2 regions of the Cupriavidus basilensis genome follow, and region 1 is predicted to be linked to the other one. Evidence: predicted binding sites of a transcription regulator. Region 1 holds the regulator's gene; the other holds the start of a gene.
The links. The regulator HrcA, encoded in region 1, represses chaperone genes, less so after heat shock. The targets are predictions, from matches to a motif close to TTAGCACTCNNNNNNNNNGAGTGCTAA.
Positions count from the first base shown of each region.

Region 2: the regulator HrcA is predicted to act here: its motif matches at 2,183-2,209, upstream of rpoH (RNA polymerase sigma factor RpoH).

Region 1 covers NZ_CP062803.1:1,373,075-1,376,938, reverse strand. Annotated here, with positions in the region: gene F7R26_RS06205 (RNA-binding S4 domain-containing protein) at 1-374, opposite strand, end outside; gene hemH (ferrochelatase) at 408-1,523, opposite strand; gene hrcA (heat-inducible transcriptional repressor HrcA) at 1,636-2,673, opposite strand; gene F7R26_RS06190 (NAD kinase) at 2,788-3,705, shown strand; gene recN (DNA repair protein RecN) at 3,778-3,864, shown strand, end outside.
Region 2 covers NZ_CP062803.1:481,309-485,172, forward strand. Annotated here, with positions in the region: gene F7R26_RS02145 (heme o synthase) at 1-286, shown strand, start outside; gene F7R26_RS02150 (SCO family protein) at 444-1,070, shown strand; gene rpoH (RNA polymerase sigma factor RpoH) at 1,170-2,066, opposite strand; gene F7R26_RS02160 (pirin family protein) at 2,464-3,339, shown strand; gene ybiB (DNA-binding protein YbiB) at 3,364-3,864, opposite strand, start outside.

The sequences.
Region 1 (3,864 bases):
TGGCGGCGATCGCGCTTGGTCGGGCGCCCCTGCAGTTGCGATGCGGGCTCCACGTTAAGCCGCCGGTTCTCGGCATCCTGCCGCCGGCGCGCCTCGCTGGCCTCGGTTTCCGCATAAAGCGTCTGGGCTACCGTGGCCGGGCCGCGTAACCCCGCAATCCCCTTCACCACGACTTCCCAGCGTTGCTGGTGCGCCTCCAGGACGACGGTGTCGCCCGGCTTGACCTCGCGCGAATTCTTGCACGCCTGGCCGTTGACCTGCACCTTGCCACGGTCCACCGCCTCGGCAGCCAGCGAGCGAGTCTTGAAGAAGCGCGCGCACCACAGCCATTTGTCGATGCGCAGGCGGGCATCGACCTCGAAAGATACGCTCATCTCGTCACCTCCATCCGTTGGGCAGCGCCGCGCTCATGCTGCGGCGCCGCGCGTCTGCGCATGCGTGCGGCGGGCCTCCAGCTCATGCGGATGCGGCAGCCGCAGCGGCCAGCCCTGCAAGTGCTGCAAGCCGATCTCCGCCAGCCCGGCAATCCAGCTTTCCGCATCGTTGAGGCAAGGAATGTAGTGGAACACCTTGCCGCCAGCCACGTGGAACCCGGAGCGCCCTTCCATGGCGATCTCTTCCAGCGTCTCCAGGCAATCAGCCGGAAAACCCGGGCAAAACACGTCTACCCGGCCGGTGCCGACCTTGCCGAGCTCCTGCAAGGTGGGCGCAGTATAGGGCTGCAGCCATTCCGCCTTGCCAAAGCGCGACTGAAAGGTGACCTGGTACTGCCCGGGCTGCAGGCCCAGTGCCTCGCCCAGCAGGCGCCCGGTCTTGAGGCACTCGCAATGATAGGGATCGCCTAGCTCCAGCGTGCGGCGCGGCACGCCGTGAAACGACAGGATCAGCTTGTCGCCCCGCGCGAATTCCGGCGTGCCATGCTGCGCCCAGTATGCCCCCACCTGCTGGTGCAAGGCGGCAATATAGGCCGGATGGTCGTGGAAATGCTTGACCAGCCGCAACTCCGGCTGGTTTCGCCACTGCTTGAGTACCCGGAACACCTCGTCGAAGCCCGTCGCCGTGGTGGTCCCGGAGTATTGCGGATACAGCGGCAGCAGCAGGATGCGCTCGGTCCCCTGGCGGCGCAGCGCTTCCAGCACCGAGCCGATCGAGGGATTGCCGTACCGCATGGCACACGCCACCGTCACCTCATGGCCCTGCTGGTTCAGGAGCAGTTGCAAGGCGTGAGCCTGGCGTTCGGTGTGCACCAGCAGCGGGGAACCGGTCATATGCGCCTCCCGCAGCCAGATCGACTCATACTTCATCGCCGAGGCGCGCGAGCGCAGCGGCACGATGATGCCGTAAAGCAGCGGCAGCCACGCCGCACGTGGGATCTCCACGACGCGCGGGTCGGACAGGAACTGCTTGAGGTAGCTGCCGACCGCCTTCGGCGTCGGCGCATCCGGGGTGCCAAGGTTGATCAGCAGGATGGCCGTGCGCGGCGCCTGGCCATGCTGGTAGGCCGGTTCAGGGGTGAGCGTCATGTAATTTCCGGTGTGGCGGGGCGGCGCGGGCACAGGGCGCGCGGCCGCCAGGTCTCGCCGAGCTTACAGGATGAGGGGAACAGGCAGTTTGTGAGACCGGGCCGGGCCAACACTAGTTCTGGCTGAGCGCGCTGGATAACAAGCGCGCGGTGATGTCGACGATCGGGATCACCCGCTCGTAGGCCATGCGGGTCGGCCCGATCACCCCGAGCGTGCCGACGATCTGGCCGTCGACTTCGTAGGGCGCGGTAATGACCGCCATGTCTTCGAGCGGCACCAGCTTGCTCTCGCCGCCGATGAAGATCTGCACGCCCTGGGCATGGCTGGAGACATCGAGCAGCTTGAGCAGGCCGGTCTTGTGCTCGAACACGTCGAACAGGCGGCGCAGCTTTTCCATGCTGGAGGACAGGTCTTCCACCTCCAGCAGCTTGCGCTCGCCCGAGATGAAGACGTGGTCGTCTTCCCCCTCGGCCATGGCACTGCTTCCCGCCTCCACCGCGGCCTGCATCAGCTGCGACATATCCATGCGCAGCGCCTGCAGCTCGCCGCGCAGGTGGTCGCGCACATTATCGAAGCTCATGCCGGCAAAGTGCGAATTGATGAAATTGGCCGCTTCGACCAGCTGCGACGGGGAATACGGCAGCTCGGTCTGGATGATGCGGTTCTGCACGTCGCCCTCGGGGGTGACGATGATCAGCAGGATGCGCTTGTCCGAAAGCCGCATGAACTCGACCTGCCGGAACGCCTGGGCGCGCCTTGGGGTCATCACCACGCCGGCGAACTGCGACAGGTTGGACAGGGTGTGCGCCGCCGACGTGATCATCCGCTGCGGCCCGAGTTGCTGGCCGTGCAGCTGGCCCCGGATCTTGCCGGTCAGCTCGGCCAGGTTGAGCGCGCCATCCAGCGGCTGGGCGGTCAGCATGGTGTCCACGAACAGCCGGTAGCCGCGCGGCGTGGGGATACGCCCGGCCGAGGTATGCGGGCTGGCAATGAACCCCATTTCCTCCAGGTCGGACATCACATTGCGGATGGTGGCCGGAGACAGGTCGAGACCCGAGTACTTCGACAAGGTCCGTGAGCCCACGGGCTGCCCCTCGGCGATATAGCGCTCGATGAGGGTTTTGAGAAGCGTTTTCGCACGTTCATCCATGATGCTCCTGATTTTACGCAAGTTTTCACCATTCGGGCGGCTCATCGGCGATCCGGCCCGCTGCCGAGCGCCCTCCTGCTGACAATGGTCACGGCGGTATGGTCTAATCCCGGCATGTCTTCGCTCCCCAAGTCCGGCGCCGCGCGCGCCCCATTTCGCACCGTCGCCTTGATCGGCAGGTACGCCACAGCCGGCATCGAGGGTCCGCTGGAAGAGCTGGCCGCCTGTATCCTCAGGAACGGCCAGGATGTGGTGTTCGAGCGAGACACGGCCCTGGCCACCGGGCTGACCGACTATCCGGCACTGGCGCCAGACGAGATCGGCAAGCATGCCGATGTGGCGGTGGTGCTCGGCGGCGACGGCACCCTGCTGGGCCTGGCGCGCCAGCTGGCCGGCTACCCGGTGCCGCTGATCGGCGTGAACCACGGGCGCCTTGGCTTTATGACCGACATCCCGTTGCAGGACGTGCATTCGGTGCTGCCCGACATGCTGGCGGGCCGCTACGAGTCCGAGACCCGCATGCTGCTGGAGTCCCAGGTGGTGCGCGACGATGGCGTGATCTTCTCCGCGCTGGCCTTCAACGACGTCGTGGTCAACCGTTCCGGCATTTCGGGCATGGTCGAGCTGGCCGTGTCGGTGGACGGCCACTTCATGTACAACCAGCGCTCCGATGGCCTGATCGTCTCCACGCCGACCGGCTCGACCGCCTATGCGCTGTCGGCGGGCGGCCCGATCCTGCACCCGACCCTGTCGGGCCTGGTGCTGGTGCCGATTGCCCCGCATGCGCTGTCCAACCGCCCGATCGTCCTGCCGCACGACGCCGAAGTGTCGATCGAGGTCGCCACGGCGCGTGACGCCAGCGTGAACTTCGACATGCAGTCGCTGACCTCGCTCTTGCCCGGCGACCGCATCGTGGTGCGGCGCTCGGCCAAGACCGTCAACCTGCTGCACCCGATCGGCTACAACTATTACGCCACGCTGCGCAAGAAGCTGCACTGGCATGAGTACCCAAGCGAAGACAACCGGCTCTGATCCGCCCCGGCCCGCACCGATCCGGCCCAGATCCGCCTCCTGACATCACCCAGCCCCGACCCGTCGACCACGATGCTGCGCAGCCTGTCCATCCGCGATTTCGTCATTGTCGATACCCTCGACCTCGACTTCTCCCCGGGCTTCACCGTCTTCACCGGC
Region 2 (3,864 bases), 890 kb from region 1:
GCCGGTGACGCATGGCGAGCGCTTCACGCTGCTGCATATCCTGCTGTACACGCTGATCATGATCGCGGCCACGCTGCTGCCTTTCGTGTACGGCATGTGCGGCTATATTTACCTGGCGGCCGCGCTGATCCTGGGGGGCGGGTTCCTGGCCTACTCGTGGAAGATGTATCGCAACTACTCGGACGCGCTGGCGCAACGCACATTCCGCTTCTCGATCCTGTATCTCTCGCTGCTGTTCGCCGCGCTGCTGGTCGATCACTACTTCAAGTTCCTGCCGCAGGCCTGAGCGGTGCGTGCAGGCCCCGCGGGCTTGCGGCATCTTGTCGCGGCCCGCGCGCGTGGCGGCCTCGATCGGCGATACTGAGTGTCATCTGTTAATGTGACCTTGTCGCGTCCAGCCGCCTGCCGGGCGGCGCCGGCTCGCCAACACCACCCGAACTCGCATGCCAAACCACTTCCCCTCCGGCTCCCTCCCCACCTTCGCGGCCTTCCGCCGGTTTTGCCTGCTGGCCCTGTGCGCGCTGCTGCTGGCGGCATGCGGCCAGCAGAAGGCTTCCTTCAAGAACGTCGATATCACCGGCGGCAGTGAGTTCGGCAAGGACTTCGTCCTTACCGACCACAACGGCAAGGTGCGCTCCATTGGCGACTTCAAGGGCAAGGCGGTAGTGATGTTCTTCGGCTATACGCATTGCCCTGACGTGTGCCCGACCACCATGGCCGAGCTCAAGGCGGTGATGGAACAGTTGGGGCCGGATGCCGACAAGGTGCAAGTGTTGTTCGTTACGGTGGATCCGGAGCGCGATACGCAGGCGCTGCTGGCGCAGTATGTGCCGGCCTTCGATTCGCGCTTCCTGGGCATGCGCCCGGCCGACGATGCCGCGCTGCAGAAGGTGGCGAAGGACTTCAAGGTGTTCTACGCCAAGGTGCCGGGCACGTCCCCGAACAACTACACCATGGATCACTCGGCGGGCAGCTATGTGTTCGACCCGAGCGGCAAGCTGCGCCTGTTTATCCGCCACGGCCAGGGGCCGGAGCCGATCGTGCATGACCTCAAGCAACTGCTGTCCTGATGCTGCCCTTAGGCGAGCCGCCGCGGCGAAGCCGGCGGGCAAAATAAAACAGGGCCGGTCGCGAGACCGGCCCTGTTTGACTTCTGGCGCGCTTAAGCCTTAGGCAAAGGCCTGCAGCGCACCCTTCATCTTCTTCATCGCCGCGGTTTCGATCTGGCGGATGCGTTCGGCGGAGACGCCGAATTCGTCAGCCAGTTCGTGCAGCGTGGAGCCGCCCGAGCCGTCGTCGTTGACCTGCAGCCAGCGCGCCTCGATGATGCGGCGGCTACGGTCGTCGAGCTTGGACAGCGCTTCTTCCAGGCCTTGCACCTGCAGGCGGTCGTGGCGCTGCGCCTCGATCACGCGGGTGGGCTCGTTGTGGTTGTCGGCCAGGTAGGCGATGGGCGCGAAGTCTTCTTCGCCATCGTCGATCTGCCCTTCGAGCGCCAGGTCGCCGCCCGACAGGCGGGTTTCCATCTCCATCACTTCTTCCGGCTTGACGTTCAGCTCGCGCGCAACCGCGTCGATCTGTTCCGGCGTGAAGGTATGGGCACCCTGCTTGTGGCTGCGCAGGTTGAAGAACAGCTTGCGCTGGGCCTTGGTGGTAGCCACCTTGACCATGCGCCAGTTCTTCAGCACATATTCGTGGATCTCGGCCTTGATCCAGTGCATGGCATACGACACCAGCCGCACGCCCTGATCCGGGTCGAAGCGCTTCACGGCCTTCATCAGGCCGATATTGCCTTCCTGAATCAGGTCTGCGTGGGGCAGGCCATAGCCGAGGTACTGGCGGGCGATGGACACCACCAGGCGCAGGTGCGACAGCACCATGCGGCGTGCCGCATCGACGGAGTCGTGCTCGCGCAACTCGCGCGCGAGCCGCTGCTCTTCCTCGGGGGTAAGCAGGGGAATACGGTGGACAGCCTGGATATAGCTGTCGATATTTCCCAGCGTTCCGGGAAAGGTCAGCGCAAACGTCCCGGCGCCCTGTGGCACCGCAGGCAGACGGTTGGTCATTTGGGTTTGGTCAGCAGATAGGACTGCGTTCACTCGATAGCTCCTTTCGCATCCGGCGGGTGGGTTGCCCGCGTGTGCGGCCCTTTTCGGGGTTTCGCACTGCATTGCAACACATATTAGCACTCAAGCCGGGGGACTGCTAAGTTGGAGTGCCAACAGGGTTGATAGTTCCTGGTAATCGAATGGTTCTTCTACATAGTATTTTAGTCCGACATCTTGCAGGATGTGACGAAGCCACTATCTCACGCGGGTACGCGAACGATCCGACAAAGATTAGAGGGCCGATGCCCCTGCCGGTTCTCTCGCCTGTTGAGATGCTGTGTTTCTCTAGCAGCTACACTCTTTTCATTTGTCTCAGTGATGCTGAGCGCCAGCATCGACCAAACCGGGGACCATCATGTCTGTTATCGAGCACTTGTTAAAGCCGCACACCCGTGACCTCGGCGACTTTGCCGTAAGCCGTCTGCTGCCCGCCGCGGCAACCCAGACTATCGGCCCATTCATCTTCTTCGACCACATGGGCCCGGTGGCCATGCCGCCCGGAGAAGGCGCCGATGTGCGCCCGCATCCCCACATCGGCCTGGCCACGGTCACCTACCTGTTCGAGGGCGAGATCCTGCACCACGACAGCCTGGGCAGCAAACAGGTCATCAGGCCGGGCGACGTGAACTGGATGACGGCTGGCAAAGGCATTGCGCACTCGGAGCGCTCGCCCCAGTCCGCCCGCGATGCCGGGCCGCGCCTGCACGGCATCCAGACCTGGGTGGCGCTGCCCAAGGAGCACGAGAATGTCGAGCCGTCTTTTCATCACCATCCGGCCGCGACGCTGCCCAAGCTGGAGCGCCCTGGCGTACGCATGACGGTGATTGCGGGCGATGCGTTTGGCGCCGAGGCGCCGGTGAAGGTGTTCAGCCGCACGCTCTACGTGGCCATTGAGCTCGAGGCGGGCGCCAGCCTTGAGATTCCGGCGGAGCACGCCGAGCGCGGCATCTACCCGGTGGACGGCACCATTGCCCTGGACGGCGAAGTATTGCCCGAGCGGCACCTGGCGGTCCTGGTGCCGGGCCAGCCGGTGACGTTGACGGCGCAGGTGGCGTCGCGCGTGATGCTGCTCGGCGGCGACCCGACCGACGGCCATCGCTTTATTTTCTGGAATTTCGTTGCCAGCACCAAGGAAGCGATCGAAGCAGCTTCCCAGCGCTGGGAGGATGACCAGTTCCCGCGCGTGCCGGGCGAGAGCGATCGCATTCCGCTGCCCCAGCGCAAGCGCTAAAGGCGACTGCCTGCCGGGCCACGTTCAGACCGGGCTGGCCCAAGCCACGCGCGTGCCTTGCTGCAGGCAGTCGCGGATGGCGTCGATCTGCGTGGCGATCGGGCCAGGCACTGGCGCCTTGCCGTCCAGCACGAGGCGGATCCAGGCCGCGGTCTGGTCCACGTCACTGCCGGGCGGCAATTCCGGCACCTCAACGATGGAGCCCGATGTCGGGTCGACCAAGGTGCGTTGATGCCCGTCGTGCAGCCAGTCGATGCGGCTGTTGCGCCGGGCGTCGGCCACCACCTCGCCCTCGGTGCCTCGCGCCAGCAGCACATTGGCGGGCTCGCGCGAGAAATAATCGGTCAGGGTTTCGCGGTACTCGGGGTGGGTGTAGCTATACAGCCGCAGCGCCTCGGCCGGGCTGTGCGCGCCCACAGGCTGCAACATCTTGACCACCGTATGCGCGGAGTTGCGCAAGCCGATCTGCATGCGCTTGTCCAGCATCCGCGCCAGCGCCGGCGACAGCACGTCGATCGGCAGCAC